4 regions of the Bacillus sp. URHA0034 genome follow, and region 2 is predicted to be linked to each of the others. Evidence: predicted binding sites of a transcription regulator. Region 2 holds the regulator's gene; each other region holds the start of a gene.
The links. The regulator Rex, encoded in region 2, represses fermentation and respiration genes when NADH is low (regulators of the CRP and FNR family bind a similar motif). The targets are predictions, from matches to a motif close to TTGTGAAATATTTCACAA.
Positions count from the first base shown of each region.

Region 1: a site for Rex is predicted at 762-779, ahead of ACZ9EE_RS16990 (AtpZ/AtpI family protein). Genes of this name have one in related genera too.
Region 3: a site for Rex is predicted at 839-856, ahead of qoxA (cytochrome aa3 quinol oxidase subunit II). Genes of this name have one in related genera too.
Region 4: a site for Rex is predicted at 1,375-1,392, ahead of ACZ9EE_RS02685 (DUF3224 domain-containing protein). Genes of this name have one in related genera too.

Region 1 covers NZ_JBWCDK010000002.1:3,106,160-3,108,365, forward strand. Annotated here, with positions in the region: gene ACZ9EE_RS16985 (S8 family serine peptidase) at 1-499, shown strand, start outside; gene ACZ9EE_RS16990 (AtpZ/AtpI family protein) at 934-1,161, shown strand; gene ACZ9EE_RS16995 (ATP synthase subunit I) at 1,161-1,544, shown strand; gene atpB (F0F1 ATP synthase subunit A) at 1,556-2,206, shown strand, end outside.
Region 2 covers NZ_JBWCDK010000002.1:2,638,798-2,641,003, reverse strand. Annotated here, with positions in the region: gene moaC (cyclic pyranopterin monophosphate synthase MoaC) at 167-664, shown strand; gene ACZ9EE_RS14620 (redox-sensing transcriptional repressor Rex) at 698-1,351, shown strand; gene ACZ9EE_RS14615 (YhbD family protein) at 1,459-2,082, shown strand; gene ACZ9EE_RS14610 (polymer-forming cytoskeletal protein) at 2,095-2,206, shown strand, end outside.
Region 3 covers NZ_JBWCDK010000002.1:431,277-433,482, reverse strand. Annotated here, with positions in the region: gene qoxA (cytochrome aa3 quinol oxidase subunit II) at 1-791, opposite strand, end outside; gene ACZ9EE_RS04465 (iron-sulfur cluster assembly accessory protein) at 1,170-1,475, shown strand; gene ACZ9EE_RS04460 (Cof-type HAD-IIB family hydrolase) at 1,619-2,206, shown strand, end outside.
Region 4 covers NZ_JBWCDK010000002.1:83,835-86,040, reverse strand. Annotated here, with positions in the region: gene ACZ9EE_RS02690 (NUDIX hydrolase) at 357-785, shown strand; gene ACZ9EE_RS02685 (DUF3224 domain-containing protein) at 867-1,262, opposite strand; partial or broken gene ACZ9EE_RS02680 (MBL fold metallo-hydrolase) at 1,435-2,182, opposite strand.

The DNA.
Region 1 (2,206 bases), 470 kb from region 2:
TCCTTACCAAGTAGAAGGGGTCCGCTGGCGATTTCCTTTTTCGTTTACGCTCGGACCAAAGGAGTCCAAGGAAATTCCTGTCGAGCTGCAAGTTGACCCTAAGGTGTTTAAACAGAAGATTCATGATGGTTTTCTTCAGCTCGAGGCTGGGTCAGAGTTGATTCAAATTCCTTATCTGTATGTGCTCGAGGAGCCGGGATATCCACGGGTGATGGGTTTTGATTTTGCGTATGGCGATCGCCCGGGTGAATACCGTTATGAGGTGTACCTGCCGGGTGGTGCCGAGGAATTTGGGATTGCTTTGTTTAATCCGGATGATTACCGTTTTGTCGGCTTTTTAGATACGGAAACAAATGTGAAAAAAGGACAGTTGCGCAAGGTGATTCGAAAAGAGCAGCTCCCGGCAGCGGGTACCTATCTAATAAAGATATTTGCCAAGAAGGCAGGGAAAGAGGATTTCATCGAAAGGATGATTATGATCGATAAGATGGAGGAATAGTGTCAGAGGGCTGGAGCACAAAAAAAGCTCCAGCTATTTTAATGTAGTGATGACCCATTTTTCAGGCTGTCCGTTTTGATGAAATAAAGGGTCGTTTTTCTACCAAATACTAGACAATAAAAAAATATTTTATTAGAATTAGATTAAAATTTGATTAAAAGTTCACAAAATGGACACAAATTAGCCAAAAAAAATACAAAAATTACAATACAATAAAAGAGGTAACAAAGGTGTCAAACATTCAGAAATTATTAATAGTAGATTGTGGTATAATTCACGTAAATTCATTGACATTGACAAGTGGCTATTGTATGCTAACTAAGGGTATCAATGATAGGGTTTTCATGTCGAATTATCTATATAAAGATAGTTTTTATGGAATGAATTTGTCACCTGCCCGTTTAACATTCTCTGCAGAGTGAGGATGTGACTATATGCGTCAAAATAACCGCAACCCATTCCAAGCAATGGCGTTAATGTCTGCGATTGTCTCCCAGTTAGTCGGCTCCATTCTCATCGGTATTTTTGCTGGCAGATGGCTCGACCGGCATTGGGGTACAGAACCAATTTTCTTAATAATCGGACTGCTTTTGGGACTGGCAGCGGGGACATATTCTATGCTTCTTTCAATCCGCCATTTCTATTCAGGAGATAAACAATAATGCCAGATTTCAGAGTCATGTACAACAGGCAAAAGAAATGGATATTCTACTTGCTGGCCATTTATGTTCTTGGCTGGGGCTTCACTTCGTACCATACGATCTTTCTAGGGTTGATATTGGGGACATGCTTTGGTTTTCTTAACCTTTTACTGCTGGTAAGGAAGACTGAGAAGTTCGATAAACAAGTATCAGCGGGGAAAAAACCCCGATCGCTAGGTTCCTTATCAAGGATGGCGACAGCGGGTATTGGCGCAGCAATTGCCATAAAGTACCCGGAATATTTTAATATTTTTACTTACGTGATAGGACTAATGACATCCTATATTGTCATTATGATAGATTATTTCTACAATGCAATACATGTACACAAAAAGGGGAAGTGAGGTGAGTACATATGGAACATAAAACTCCTGAGTTTGAATTCTTGGGGTTATGGTTTAATGGCGCTAACGTTTTAATGATCACTGTAGCAAGTGTCATTGTTTTTCTAATCGCCGTGCTTTCGACACGCAAGCTGGCAATGAAACCAACAGGGATGCAGAACTTCTTTGAATGGGTGATGGACTTCGTGAAAGGCATCATCAACAGCACGATGGATTGGAAGGATGGAGGAAGATTTCACATCCTTGGAATCACACTCATCATGTATATCTTTGTATCCAATATGTTAGGTTTGCCATTTTCAGTTGTGATTGATGGAACACTTTGGTGGAAATCACCAACAGCTGACCCAATCATAACATTAACTCTTGCTGTGATGATCTTGGGTCTGACCCATTATTACGGTGTAAAGTTAAAAGGTTTCAAAGGATATGCACAAGGCTTCTTCAGCCCGATGGGATTCCTGTTTCCATTAAAGATTATTGAAGAATTTGCCAACACATTAACACTTGGTCTGCGTCTCTACGGTAACATCTTCGCGGGTGAATTGCTGTTATCACTTTTAGCAGCAGGACTGGCCCACCAAGGAATTGCCGGTACCATCGCCGCAGTGCCGTTGACATTAGTATGGCAAGGTTTCTCTGTGTTTGTCGGCTCCATCCAG
Region 2 (2,206 bases):
CAGCAAATCAGTCTTTACTATATAAATAGTGTACCGTATTAGCGTAAGGTCGGCAATAAAGTGAGGATTTATGGCACTTTTTTCAAGAAAAAATACATATTCGTTCAAAGTTTCACACACATTGTGGTAAAAATAGTGTATTATTTTTTCGTAGGGGGATTTTTTTATGGCAGAATTTACGCATTTCAATGACGAAGGCAGAGCTAAAATGGTGGACGTTAGTGACAAACCCGAAACCGCACGAACGGCTCTTGCTCATTCGAGTATTACTGTAAGTGATGAAATCTTTCAAAAGATATCAAACCATGAAATGAAAAAAGGCGATGTTTTAGCGGTCGCACAAGTAGCAGCGGTAATGGCTGCGAAAAAAACATGGGACATTATTCCAATGTGTCACCCGATTCCACTAACAGGGGTCAATATATCCTTTTCATGGGAAAAAGGCCAAAATGAGAGCCATCAATTGCATATTGCTGCAGCCGTTAAAACAAAAGGAAATACAGGTGTTGAAATGGAAGCGCTCACAGCGGCATCAATTTGCGCTTTAACCGTTTATGATATGTGCAAAGCAGTAGATAAAGGTATGATCATTGGACCGACATACTTAGTTGAGAAAACAGGCGGAAAAAACGGAGACTTTAAAAGAACGGAACAAGTTAAGTAATATTTACATTTTTGGAATGGGGTGTGGGAGATTATGAGCAATGAAACGATGAAGATACCACAGGCGACAGCAAAACGGCTGCCCCTCTATTATCGGTTTTTAAAAAATCTGCATACTTCCGGGAAACAAAGAGTTTCGTCTGCGGAACTAAGTGAAGCGGTAAAGGTAGACAGTGCAACGATTCGCCGAGATTTTTCATACTTTGGGGCCTTGGGGAAGAAAGGGTACGGCTACAATGTCAATTATTTGTTAACCTTTTTCCGTAAGACACTTGATCAAGATGAACTAACAAAGGTTGCGTTAATTGGGGTTGGTAATCTAGGAACAGCCTTTTTGAACTATAATTTTTTAAAAAACAATAATACCAAAATAGAGGTTGCCTTTGATGTCGATCCGGAAAAGATGGGTGCAAAAGTTCGGGAGGTTCCTGTTTATCACATGGATGATCTCGAAAAGGTGCTCTTAGAGCAAAAGATATCCGTTGTCATTCTTACGGTTCCAGCCCCTGTTGCCCAAGTGATTACCGACAGGCTGGCAAAAGCCGAAGTAAAAGGGATTTTGAACTTCACGCCCGCACGATTAAATGTCCCTGCATCGATTAGAGTTCATCACATCGACTTGGCAGTGGAATTACAGTCTTTAGTTTATTTCTTAAAACATTATCCAACAGAAGAAATAGAAGAATAATGATAAAAGGGTGTTTTACTAACAAAAATTAGTGAAACACTTTTTTTGTCTCTTTACAAACGTAACAGTGTTATGTTACATTCTATTTTAGAAAGGGGTTATCTAAAATGAGCGACGAGTTAATTTCTAAAAAGGAGCTGCTGGATCTTGCCGGTATTTCTTACGGCCAGCTGTATCGATGGAAGCGGAAGGATCTGATCCCGGAAGAGTGGTTTATCCGAAAATCCACGTTCACAGGACAGGAAACGTTCTTTCCAAAAGAAAAGATTTTAGAGCGGATTAATAAAATCCAGACCATGAAGGATAATTTGTCTTTGGATGAATTAGCAGATATGTTTTCACCTAATATTAGTGATTTAAAGCTGGAAAAGGATGACCTCATAAAACGTAACATTGTTTCACCATCTGTTATGGATATTTATTTGGAAATGGATAAAGGCAGTCATCAGTTTACCTTTTCAAGAATGCTCGAAGTTTATGTATTAGAGAAACTTTTACAGTCTGGGGAAATAAATTTAGATGAAGGTAAAATGCTGCTTCAAGTCTTAAAGGACAATACGCAGCTGATCAAACAGAGGAAGTGTGAATTAGTGATAACAAGAAAGCTTGGCGTTTCCTCTTGCCTGCTGCTGATTAATGCAGAGGCCTTTCATTTTGAACCCGGAACAAAAGTGGTCACTGTATTATCAATGATGACATGTATGGAAGAAATAAAAGCTAAATTATTATAAGGGAGAATGACTATGGAAACGAATCGAAGAGGGGACCTGGTCATTAATGGACTTGGTTCATCCAATGGGGGACATTTTTCTTTGGTTACGCTGAATGGAAGCGGGACAGTAAATAGTGACCTCG
Region 3 (2,206 bases), 2.2 Mb from region 2:
ACGAAGGTTTCACGTCCTAAATGGGTTGGTTTCAGTAATTCGTCGTATTTTTTCTCTGTTAATTTAGGAGCCTTAGATTTTACATCTTTAACCCATTTTTGAAAGTCTTTTGTAGACTTAGCCTCAACGGTAAACTCCATATCAGCATAGCCTCTTCCGTTAAAGTTCGTGTTTCTTCCTAAGTACTCTCCAACTTCATCGGCAGTAAGATACAATTCAGTTTCCATTTTATTCATGGTATACTTCTGACCGCCTAATTGCGGAACCCAGAAAGATTGCATTGTACCGGCAGAAGTCAATTTAAACCTAACAGGTGTACCAGCGGGAATGTTCACATAATTGACAGTTTCAATTCCTTGTTCCGGATAACTAAAAATCCACTTCCAGTCAGCTGATGTCACGTTAATCGTAATCGGCTTTTTATTTTCATACCCAGCCGGAACCTTTTCAAGCTTGTAAATTGTTTTTACTGTCGGAATCGTGAGGGCAATAACGATTAGAATTGGAATAAAAGTCCAAATCAACTCTAATTTGGTACTGCCGTGTTCCTCTGGGGGCTCATAGTCTTTATTCGCAGCTGTTGCACGGTATTTCCAAACGATATATCCGAATAAACCAAATACAACAACGACCACAAGTGCCATAAAGACTAATGACCAGTTAATTAAGTCAAGAATTTCTCTTGCTGCGGGCCCTTTTGGATCAAAAACAAGCATTTTTGAATCACAACCGCTAAGGAGCAGCACAGGCAATAAAGCCAAAAGTGGAACAATATAGTTCTTTTTAAGCATGTTTGTATTTCCCTCCAAAAATATTTGTTCATTTGTTCACAATTCCAACGTGAATGTATTCACAAACTTCAATAGAATAATACATTTACTTCGAAAATACAAGTAATTGAATTTGAATTAATTCTTAACTAATATTCATTAGCAGAACAAATTTGCTAACACAATATTAACAATTTCGCCATAATGTTTATATAGGTTTTTTGAAAAAGTTGTGACAAATTTGTTAAGGATTTAAAATGCTAATATGGAAATGGAATGGAAACAAGTAAATGAATTGCCAATTTACCTGCATAATAACTCATTTAACAGTTAAAACTGTCTATTTTGAATCTATCGTGGGATAATAAAAGAGAATACATAATAGAGGAGAGCAAAAGAATGAAGGTAAAAGTTAATCGACATGCGGCAAAAGCATTGAAAAAAATGTTAGCAGAGGATGGGACGGAGGGCAAACTATTTCGTGTCTTTGTGACAAGTGTGCACGGAGATCATGCCCATTATGATTTGAAGCTTGATACACCAACTGAAAATGACGCAGTAGTGAAATCTGATAAGGATATAGATTTCATTCTCGATAAAAATGATGAATACCTAGACGATATCTGGATCCAATTTTTCCATGTTCCTAATGAAGAGTGGCTGATTACGAATCCATCAAAAGGTGGACATCATCACCATCATTAAGAGGAAAATTCCTGCTGGAAAGCAGGGATTTTTTTATTAAGATAATTATATTATGTCAACCAATAGATGATCATTTTTGAAATCAAGCTCTTAATAGTGGTATCTTATTAACAGAACATGGGAGAAGGGAGTTTATGACAGTAATGGAAAACTTCAAAAACGATGTTGAGATTAAGCTAGTTGCTCTGGATATGGATGGAACTTTATTAAACAACAAAGGACGTATTTCACCAGCCAATCGTCAAGCCATTAAGTCTGCAAAGGAAAAAGGGGTTAACGTTGTCCTAAGTACCGGACGTTCCTTGTTAACCTGCCGTGACCATGCAGATGACTTAGAGCTTGACTCCTATTTGGTAACCGTAAATGGCAGTGAGATTTGGGATGAAAATCGGGAATTAGTCGAGAGAAACCTCGTAGATCCTGAACATATAAAATGGATGCTGGAACTTTCAAATCAGCATAAAGCCAAGTTCTGGGCGATCAATACGGTGCAAACCGTGCATAATGAATTACCAGAGGATCTCCATAATTGGGAGTGGTTGAAGTTTGGTTTTACGATTGATGATGATGCAACAAGGGAACTCGTTTTAAATGAACTCACCACAAAGGGTCAATTTGAATTAACTAATTCCACTTTAAAAAACATCGAAGTCAATGCGGCCGGAATAAACAAGGCGCGCGGACTAGCGGTTGTCTGCAAGAGGTTAGGAATTGACATGAAGAATGTAATG
Region 4 (2,206 bases), 2.6 Mb from region 2:
GGAAAATCAAGAAATTCGAATTCAATATGTGTTCATTGGAAATGTATCAAAAAATATTAGGTTAATGGAAAGTGATGAAGGTTCGTTAGCGTGGGTTGGTAATAAAGATATTCCTAGCCAAAATGTCTCTGCCACCACGATTGAATAGTTAAACACTACAATGAAATAGGGAAATTTACTGAGAATCTTTATGTAGGTTCAATGTGGTCTTTAAAAGGAAACCCTACTATTACTTGGGGACTTTTAAAGGATTGGGAAATGTAATTCTTTAGTTGAAATCACTTTTTTATTATTCCAATTGTGAGATGTGAATTATTGTACTTAAGCTAACAGGGTGATACTCTTCCTAAAGAAGAATGGCTGTTGAAGTAAAAAATGGGGGAGTACTTGTGAGAAATAGAAGTTCAGTCGTATTAATAAAAGATAAAAAGGTTGGACTTATAAAAAGAGTTATAGAAGATTCTATATACTATGTATTTCCAGGAGGTGGAATTGAAGAAGGTGAGACACCTGAAAAAGCTGCTAAAAGAGAAGCCCTAGAAGAATTGGGAGTTGAGGTTATCATTAACGAATGCATTGCAGAAGTTGAATTTAATGGAACTCAATACTTTTATCTGTCTGAAATCATTGATGGAACTTTCGGAACTGGACAAGGCGAAGAGTTCACAGACGAGAATAGAGGCAGAGGAACGTATTTGCCAATGTGGATAGACATTGAAAGGTTATCATCTATTGAGGTTAAACCGAAAGAAGTTGCTTTAAAGGTTCAATCCTTATTGAAGTAACGTGGGAGAATAGTTAAAGAAGATCTTTCGACGAAAAGGACATTCCAGGTAGTACAGAAATGCCCTTTTTTTACTGTTTTGTTAGAATTTAAAGTCTAGAATCATCTTACTGGTTTCACCTGCAAACTTATAGTTATAAGACCCTTTCAAGCCTTCAAAGTCACCGGTTGCCTTGATGATTGTTCCTGGAGAAGCTAGATTTCCTTTATCAAATATTCCTTGCTCTAAAGCCGTGAATGTCCCATGTTTTCCCTTGTAGCTTCCTTCAAAATGCAGAAATCCGGAAATTTTCGAAGTAGCTAAGTGACCATCATCTAAAGTAGAGTCTATATAAAATAATAAATATTCAACAAAAGCTTTTCCTGTTAATTCACCCTTAATATCATATTCGACATGGGCAATATTAATAGGGAATTCTTTTCTAGTGTCTTCTACTGGCTTTTCATCCCATTTGCTTACTGTAAATGTTACCTCCATGGTAAATCTCCCTTCATTTTAAAATAGTGCATTCACCTCTAGTATAATATCCAAAAAGTACCATTATCAATAATAGAATAAGATTACTTTTATTAATTTTTCTTTACTAACTTTGTAAAATACTACACTCAGAGTTACGGGTGCGAATCTTCAATTAAGAGGAATCTTTTATCTAAAATATGTATGATTCTCCGTCATTTGGTACTAAAACATTTGTGGAGATTCCTCTTTCATTAATAAAGCTCTTTAATTCTTCTCTGGACAATGCCCAATGGTTTATCTGCTTCCATATGAACAGCAATAATTTTTGCGTCAGGCGCAGCCTTATACACTTCATAGACATCATCTTTACCCATGACTAAAGATCCGCCTTCAAAGAATTGATTATCCCCAGCATTCACTACAATAATTTCAGGTTTGTGTGTATCGATTACTTTTTGAACTGCATCATACCATACGGTATCACCAGCTACATATAAAGTTTTCTCTGTTGAGTGTTTGAAAACAACACCACATACTGAACCAGCAAGTTTTAAAATTTCGCCTCTTCCATGTTCGCCTTTAGTTTTGATTAATTTGATACCCTCAAAGACTGTATCCTCATGTAAGACCTCTATATTTTGGAACCCAGCATTTCGAATTTCTGTTGCATCTTCTTCATTTTGGGCAAATATTTTGATCTCTTTTGGCAATGCTTCTTTAGCAGCATCGTCCCAATGATCTAAATGAAGATGAGTAACGATAACAGCATCGATATTATTAATAATGTTGTCAATGGATGTTGGTAAACCTATCAAAGGATTATTTTGTTCTTGTCTTGGTGAATTAGGGAAAGGAGGGTAAGTTCCCTTTTCCGCTAACATTGGGTCGATTAAAAACCTTTTCCCTGCGTAATCCACAACGATTGTTGCATTACGAATCTAATGAATGAAAATGAGGTTTGA